2 regions of the Brevibacillus brevis NBRC 100599 genome follow, and region 2 is predicted to be linked to the other one. Evidence: a T-box and tRNA genes for the amino acid it is inferred to sense, from the RefSeq annotation. Region 2 holds a T-box; the other holds one or more tRNA genes.

Region 1 (4,421 bases), 240 kb from region 2:
CTTATATAATTTCGCTAAAAATTGCCTTATTCCATTAGCAACTTCTGGTTCTCGATCTGACATTAACGTAGACCGGAGAAAATCCTTAGTCAAAATTAATACTTTCTCATCCTGACCACCATCATAATTTTGTTCAACAACTTCAAAATAAATCGATAGTTCTGTCCAGTCTATGCCTTCAAACTGCATTACAGCCTCCCAAAACACTTTTAATCATTTCCCGCTCGCGTTCTATATTGAAAGCAGTTCTTTAATGGCTCTCTTATAGCGTAGCAGTCGCTCATGGTCTTTCTCAGTTGGCTCTGGAATCCTTGACAAATCACTATTGTCCTCTAAGTCACCCAACTTCACTAACCTTGCGATTGGATTTTGCTTTGTTCTTCCGACGAATTCCATATATGTTTCGTCATCATTTCTAGTCAAAGCAATAACTGCCGCAATGATTTCCTCAGAGAACCCTTCGTTTCGAAGCTCTCCCACTGTAACATCTGTATCCTCAAGCACATCGTGTAAAACAGCTGATATCATAGTTTCTACAGTCGACATCTTTAACATGATTCGCAAAGGGTGGAGTATATATGGGTTGCCACCCTTATCGACTTGTCCAGCATGAGCTTGTGTTGCAATCACAATTGCTTTTTCTAATGTACTCATTTGCATTCCCCTTCCTCATGAATTCCCCAATTTAAAAGGAATCATCTCAAATATCCTTACTTGGTTCAGTAAGCAATAGTCCTCGCCTAACGCCTACCTGTTCATTCTTAGCCCCATTACGTTGGAGCAGCTCAATCAGTTTTTTATCCTTTATTTCCATTGCTGTTTTGAGTGGTGATTGTTCGTAGTTATCTTTCTTGTTCGGGTCAGCCTTATTAAGAAGTAAGTAATCTACGACTTCATATTGTTTTTCAATAACAGCACCTAAGAGGGCAGTCCTTCCGTCACTATTAGTTACATTGGGATCGATATTTTTCTCAATGTGGAACTTCACTTTGTTCAGATCGCCGCTTCTTGCTGACTTAATAAACTCCTGAGGATTAAAAGACTCATCATAAACGCTGTTAAAATTAGGTACATCTTTAGCGATACCACCAGTTAACTTATAGAAAAAAACTCCAAATATAAACAGAAATACACTTAAGAATATATAGCGTTTTTTCATAACTGGCACCTCGATGCTATTTTTTCATAATAACCTATTCGACTAGATATTTAGAAAACCTGTTACATAGTAGCAACAGGTTTCAGATTCAAACAATTATTTATACCAATTTCCATTGTACACTTTTTTATAGTCAGAGGATTGCACTTTACTTTCAGCCAAAATCAAGAATGGCTTTGCTTGTTTAAATGCATCCTCTTGATCATCCATATAGGAATAGTATCTGCCATAATAATTATTGTTCCAATCCATTACATTGGAATCATCAACAACCCTCTTAAGTCTGCTGACCATTCCGCAGCAAAACAGTTCGATAACATTTTACTGCCAAAACAGAATCATAGTAGTCGCGAGACTGTATGACCCCCATATTCCCCCGATGTAAGTATTCCGTCCCCAATCCGTCCCCAGTATAGGTAGCAACGAAGAAAATTAAAGGGAAGTAAAATAAGAAAAACCCTTGATTACCAAGGGTTTCAGCAGTTATTCTATGGTGATCCGGACTGGGTTCGAACCAGCGACCCCCACCCTGTCAAGATGGTGCTCTCCCAACTGAGCTACCGGATCATGGAATATGTGTGTGATCGTTTAATGGTGGGCCCTGTAGGACTCGAACCTACGACCAATCGGTTATGAGCCGACCGCTCTGACCAACTGAGCTAAGGGCCCGAATCGTATCGGACGTCGATCACATTTATTACTATACAGCATCGTAAAATGGATTTCAAGAGGAAATGAATAATTTCTTGTAAAAATTTTCACTCGTACCAAAAGAACACTAAGAAACCCAGTGAAATCAGGCTTGTTTTCCCTTGTAAAAAGCCATTCCCCACCGCTGCTGCCCACATCCCCCTACAAAACAGGGAGATCACCTACCTGATGGCATCACTTCTTACATGGCTGCATCAAGCATATGAGCTACACCAGTGGAGAATTGACTCTGTCAGACAAAAAAGATCCAATAAAGCTAACAACAACAAACAAGATAATTAGGTAACGATTGAATCAAACACCCTCATCCCAACCCTAACCTACCTCGCCTGCTCCGTCCCTTTCGCTTTCTCCTCGACACGCAGCTCGGCTTTCTATTGCTTCGACGCCTCATTTTGTGCCAACTCGGCCTCCTGCTCATCTCTCATCCGATGGGCCATGCGGCTAGACGCATTGGCCGCCACACTCGCCACGAGGTCGTCCAAAAACGTGTGAACACGTCCCTCTCCCGACTTGGTATCAAGCCTTTTAATCACCCCGACCTTGTGCTTATCCAAATGCCCAAAGGTGGTCACCGCGATACTTCCATATCCAAATACGGAGCCTAGCGCCAATGTTTCGTCGCATCCGAATAGTCCTTCATCTGACGCAATGATGGATTGGAGCGGCTCGGACAAGAGGCCTTTCTCTGCTAACGTATCCAACTCAACGCCAACCAGGATGGCGTGCTGCATTTCCCTTTTTTCCAAGACCGCTTTCACGCTCTCGATGCACTGCGCCATTGTGAGATCTGGATGGTACGGCGACTGCATGAGATAGACGATCTCTGCGATATCATCCAACGTCACTCCGCGTTCTGCCAAACGTGCGAGAGCAGCGTTTCTGACTTCGATGCTGTGTACTTGCTTCTTCATATAAGAGACAACCCCTTCCACAAATCGAGTGAAGTCGTTTTCCTACCATAGTATCACACACGAGCCAAATTGCGACAATCTTTCGCCCAATGCCGAACTCTACACCCAAACTATTGGGCATGCCCGCTCGCTCCTGTATAATAATGAACAGGAATATCCCAATAAGGAGGACAACGCAGTGGCCCTTGAGGAAATCATCTTGGAAAGCCGGCATTTGGGGACGCCGGAAAAGCTGATTGTCTACACACCCCAACGCTACTCGCCACTCTACTCGTATCCAGTCCTCTACGTACAGGACGGGGAAGATTACTTGGCGATGGGTAGAATGGCTTCTTTGCTTGATCAATTAAATGGGGACAAAGAATTGCCTGATATCATCGCTGTCTTTCTCCCTGTCGAGAAAAGCAGACGGAACGACCGTTATCATCCGGATGGTAAGGAGCACATGGCCTACCGACGCTTCCTCGCCGAAGAGGTAGTGAGCTATGTCGATACGCATTACTCCACACATCCTTTGGGAAACGCACGAACACTTCTTGGCGAATCTTTGGGCGGGGTTGTCTCTCTATTCACTGCGCTTAACTATCCACATACGTTTGGACAAGTTGCCTGCCAGTCGATTGCCATGGACGCAAAGCTAAATCGTCTGGTAGCGGACGCTGACTTTTCCGTGCCACAAACCATTTATTTGGAAATTGGGACGGAGGAAACGGCAGTAAGCACGGGGCGTGGCACATTGAATCTTCTTGCGGCCAATGAGGAATTGCGCGAGATTTTGGGCACGAAAAAAGCCACCCTCATTTATGAAACGTTTGAGGGTGACCATACGTGGGGCCACTGGCAGCGCAATCTACCGCGTATGCTAAAGACGCTTTACGGGTAAACTTACCGTGGCTGTTCTTCTTGTGGACCTTCATCCTTGATCGTCGATACGAGAGCCTCTTCGAATTCTCCTTTTCGGATCGCAGTCAAGATCGTGAAGGTCAGCACAGACAGTAGAAGCAGGACGAGAAAAATGAATGTGATCATCATAGCCGTATGCATGCCATGCGGCACCTCCTTGCACTACACAGTCTTTCCTTTGGCGCAAGGAATATACGGACCCACGCTTAACATTACACAAATGAAGAATTTTCTGTTAAAATAATATCTTGTAGAGCATGATAGATAGTAAGGAGGAGTGGTTCTGATGATGTACAGTATCGTAATATTCCCATCTAGCAAAGTGCAAGAAGTAGCCAACTCTTACCGGAAACGTTATGACCCGGGCTATGCTTTGGTTCCTCCGTATATCCGTTTGAAGGAAGCCTTTGAGCTGGACGAAGCGAAGCTGCCTGAGCTGGTGAGCCATCTGGAGCAGGTTGCCTCCTCTACTGACAGTTTTTCGGCTCATTTCCATCGGGTATCTTCTTTCCACCCTACCACCAATGTGATCTATTTGGCTGTGCAAAACAAAGAACCATTTAACGAACTGCATCAAAAGATTGCCAATCAGTGTGTGAATGAAAAAGAAACCTACGCATACGTACCGCATCTGACCATCGGGCGTGACCTGTCCGACGATGAGCTGCGTGATGTAACCGGTCAACTAAGCATGGCAAAAATTGACCTAAACAGCGAAATTGATCGCTTCCACT
Region 2 (4,421 bases):
CCGTGGTCTCTATGAGTGGAAGCAACGGATTAACGAAATGGCATTCCCGCACGCACAGGTGGAAGAACTGTCCATGGGCATGTCTAGTGATTTTGAAGTGGCCATTGAAGAGGGAGCTACATATATTCGTTTAGGATCGGTATTGGTCAAGCCGGAGTAAAGGAAAGCAGACCAAACCACGGAGTAAGAGAGGAGGAAGAGTATGGGTGTTATGAATAAATTGATGGGGTTTCTGGGGTTAGAAAACGAGGAATACATCGAAGAGACAACAACGGTGGAAGAGGAAAGAGAAGAGCAAGAGTCCTCGCACAAACGCCAGCCAGCGATCAGTCGAACTAACAACGTAGTACCGTTTCAAGCACGGGAAAAGGAGGGAATCCGTTTGATTCTCTGTGAACCCCGTCATTACAGCGACGCACAGGATATCGCTGACAACCTACGTCATCGTAGACCTGTTGTGGTCAATCTTCATCGCGTGGAAAAAGACCAAGCCAAGAGAATTATCGACTTTTTGAGCGGGACGGTATATGCATTAAACGGTGATATCCAAAAGGTCGGAGACACGATCTTCGTGTGCACACCTGACCATGTAGATATTCAGGGTACGATCTCCAGTGTGCTGGAAGAGTAGCCATTTAAGACGAATGTAAAAGGGTGAGCTAATGACTGCTGTCATTTCGATTTTAAATTTTGCCTTTACGGTATATCAATACATGATTATTGCTTACATTTTAATGTCATGGGTTCCTCAAATGAGAGGTACAGGGATCGGTCAGTTACTGGAAAAACTGGTTGAGCCTTATTTGGCGCCATTTCGCCGGTTTATCCCACCGCTCGGCTTCATCGATATCTCCCCGATTGTCGCATTGATTGCCCTGCGTCTTGCCCAATCTGGCCTGTACGCCATTTTGGAACAAATCATGTTCTAGGCGAGTGAAACGATGAGCATATTTGACCATTTTTCAAAAGAAGAACGTCCCTTTGTTGAACGGGCGCTGGAAATGCTGACGCAAGTAGAGCGGAAGCAGGCCATGCGCCTTACTGATTTTGTAGACCCGAGGCAGTTGCTGATTTTTCAGAGTCTATCCTCACAAGTAACAGATGTGAAGGTTTCTCCATATGGAGGATACGAAGGTGCCGAGCGAGTTCGTATTATCATCCATCCGGAGTACCTCCCGGTCGAACCTGATGATTATCGCCTTACCTTATTGGCAATCAAGGCAGATCAGCGCTTTCATGTGCTGGAGCATCGAGATGTGATGGGGGCGATGCTGGGTGTCGGGATGAAGCGGGAGAAATTCGGAGATATGCTGACAGATTCAGCGGGCAGCTATGCGATTGTAGCAGAGGAAGTTGCTGATTTTGTCTGTGCGCAGGTGACACAAATTCACCGGACATCTGTTCAGTTTGAACGGGTAGCATGGGAGGCGTTCACACCGCCTGCACCCAAGTTTGTAGAAAAAACAATCACCGTGCCATCAGGTCGAATTGACGCGATCATCGGAGAAGTACACAATATGTCTCGCGCAAAAGCCCTGGTGCCAATTCGAGCGGGAAAAGTAAAAATCAACTGGAAAGTAATCGAAGACCCGTCTTATCAACTCCAGATGGGGGATATGGTATCTCTTGCAGGCTATGGTCGGTTCAAAATTCTTGAGGTAGCAGGTCCAACGCGTAGCGGACGAATTCGAATGATTGTCGGACTGGTTACATAAGATGGACCAAGGCGCAAAAAATTGTAAAATACGGCAGGAAACACTGCTAATCCTGTCGAAATGATTAGAGACGAATTATCGGGAAAAGTGGGGGGTTCATGTGCCATTAACGCCGTTGGATATACACAATAAGGAATTCAGCACAGGCTTTCGTGGGTATAACATTGACGAAGTGAACGAATTTCTCGATCAGGTGATCAAAGATTTTGAGCTCTTGATAAAAGAGAAAAAAGAACAGGAAGAGCGCGTAGCCATTCTAAATGAGCGCGTAGATTACTATAAGAGTTTGGAAGAAAATTTGAGCAAGTCGATTCTGGTGGCGCAGGAGACAGCAGAGGATGTGAAGTCCAATGCCCGCAAGGAAGCGCAGCTCATCCTAAAAGAAGCGGAGAAAAATGCAGACCGAATCGTCAATGAAGCATTGGCGAAGTCGCGCAAAATCGCAATCGAAATCGAAGAATTAAAAAAACGTGCTTCTGTTTACCGTATGCGCTTTCGGACGCTTTTGGAAGCGCAACTGGAAATGCTGGAGAATGGCGACTGGGACAGCATCGAACAGCCACAGGTTGATTCTCCTGTAACAGTTGAATAAATCATTGACGTTCGAGCAATGATGGTATTATAATGAAAGACAACTTTTTTGAAATAAATCACAAATCATTGACGATGAACGGGAAGAGTACGTGAGCCAGCACTGCCTAGAGAGTCGGGAAAAGGTGAAAACCCGGCCAGTTGCTTTCGCAGAAAATCACCCGGGAGTTCAATATCCGAAAACCGGTGAACCTTGATGGTTGAACAGGTGAGTAAGTGAGCGCGTCATTCCCGTTACGAATGAGTGAAGTGGAACGAATCCGATGCAGGCTTTTTTGTCGTACGGGTTTGTTCAATCAGGGTGGTACCACGGGAGCTTTCTCTCGTCCCTTTTAGGGGATGAGTGAAGGCTTTTATTTATTTAAGGAGTGAATCAGGCCATGGATTACAGCAAAACTTTAGCGCTACCAAAAACCGAGTTCCCTATGCGTGGAAATTTGCCAAGCCGCGAGCCACAGATGCAAGCGGTATGGGAAGAGCAAAATATTTACCAACAAGTGTTGGATCGTACAAAAGACCGCCCGTCTTTTGTCTTGCATGATGGCCCTCCATATGCGAATGGAGACATTCATATTGGTCACGCACTGAACAAAATCCTTAAGGACTTCATCGTTCGCTATAAATCCATGGCAGGCTTTTATGCGCCGTACATCCCAGGCTGGGATACACATGGTTTGCCGATTGAGCAAGCGATTATCAATGCACAAGGGCTGGATCGTCGTAGCATCGAAGTGAACGATTTCCGCCAGCGCTGTGAAGAATATGCTTGGTCCTATATCGATAAGCAACGCGACCAATTCAAGCGTCTGGGCGTTCGCGGAGATTGGGAAAACCCTTATGTAACACTCCTGCCTGAGTATGAAGCCAACCAAATTCGCGTATTCGGTGAAATGGCGAAGAAGGGTTATATTTACAAAGGTCTGCGCTGCGTATACTGGTCTCCGTCTTCTGAGACGGCTCTGGCTGACGCAGAAATCGAATACAAAGACAAGCGTTCTCCTTCTATTTACGTCAGCTTCCAAGTAGCAGATGGAAAAGGCAAGCTGGACATAGAGACAGGTGTTGTGATCTGGACAACGACTCCGTGGACATTGCCAGCAAACCTCGCAATCAGCTTGCACCCTGAACTCGAGTACAACGTCGTGAAGGTAGATGGCCGCAAATTCCTGGTAGCCAACGGTCTGATTGAAGCTGCGAGCAAAGAAATTGGCTGGGAAGGCGTAGAGATTCTTGCAACCTTTAAAGGTCAAGAGCTGGAAGGTGTAGAAACGCAGCATCCGTTCTATGATCGCAAGTCTCCACTCATCCTGGGCGAGCACGTAACCCTGGATGCAGGTACTGGTTGCGTTCATACTGCTCCAGGACACGGGGAAGATGACTTTAACGTTGGTCAAAAATACAATTTGGGTGTCCTTTGCCCGGTAGATCACGAAGGTAAAATGACCAATGAAGCACCAGGCTTTGAAGGTCTATTCTATGAAGATGCCAACAAAGTGATTACCGAAAAGCTGAAAGAAAACGGAGCACTCTTGAAGCTCAGTTTCTTCACGCACTCTTACCCACATGACTGGCGTACGAAAAAACCGGTTATTTATCGCGCGACAGAGCAATGGTTCGCATCGATCGACGGATTCCGTACGCAAATGCTCGAAGCGATTAAAAATGTAAAATGGATTCCGCATTGGGGAGAAACTCGTCTGGCTAACATGATTGCGGATCGTGGCGACTGGTGCATTTCCCGTCAGCGTGTCTGGGGTGTACCGATTCCAATCTTCTATTGCAAAGCATGTAACGAACCGATCATTAACGACACGACGATCAACCATGTTGCTGATCTGTTCCGCAAAGAAGGATCGAAAGTATGGTTCTCCCGTGAAGCAAATGAGCTCGTTCCAGAAGGGCTTTCTTGCACCAAATGCGATTGCAACGATTTCCGCAAAGAAACGGATATTATGGACGTTTGGTTCGACTCCGGTTCCAGCCACCAGGCTGTTTTGCGCGAAAGAGGCATTGCTTGGCCAGCTGACATGTATCTGGAAGGCTCTGACCAGTATCGTGGCTGGTTTAACTCTTCTCTCTCGACAGGGGTTGCCGTGTATGGCACAGCTCCTTACA

Evidence for each region. A T-box is a leader RNA that pairs with one kind of tRNA and senses whether it is charged. The one in region 2 lies ahead of ileS (isoleucine--tRNA ligase), so its partner is inferred to be a tRNA-Ile.
Region 1: it encodes a tRNA-Ile, which carries the amino acid that the T-box ahead of ileS (isoleucine--tRNA ligase) is inferred to sense. The anticodon was not compared.

Annotation. Positions count from the first base shown of each region.
Region 1 is NC_012491.1:4,245,197-4,249,617, forward strand. It holds gene BBR47_RS20040 (hypothetical protein) at 1-189, opposite strand, end outside; gene BBR47_RS20045 (HD domain-containing protein) at 232-654, opposite strand; gene BBR47_RS20050 (ankyrin repeat domain-containing protein) at 701-1,159, opposite strand; tRNA gene BBR47_RS20060 (tRNA-Val) at 1,651-1,726, opposite strand; tRNA gene BBR47_RS20065 (tRNA-Ile) at 1,752-1,828, opposite strand; gene BBR47_RS20070 (phosphatidylglycerophosphatase A family protein) at 2,245-2,784, opposite strand; gene BBR47_RS20075 (alpha/beta hydrolase) at 2,963-3,667, shown strand; gene BBR47_RS31345 (hypothetical protein) at 3,670-3,828, opposite strand; gene BBR47_RS20080 (YjcG family protein) at 3,974-4,421, shown strand, end outside.
Region 2 is NC_012491.1:4,002,136-4,006,556, reverse strand. It holds gene BBR47_RS19145 (YggS family pyridoxal phosphate-dependent enzyme) at 1-160, shown strand, start outside; gene BBR47_RS19140 (cell division protein SepF) at 203-631, shown strand; gene BBR47_RS19135 (YggT family protein) at 663-929, shown strand; gene BBR47_RS19130 (RNA-binding protein) at 942-1,715, shown strand; gene BBR47_RS19125 (DivIVA domain-containing protein) at 1,816-2,307, shown strand; T-box leader at 2,373-2,640, shown strand; gene ileS (isoleucine--tRNA ligase) at 2,687-4,421, shown strand, end outside.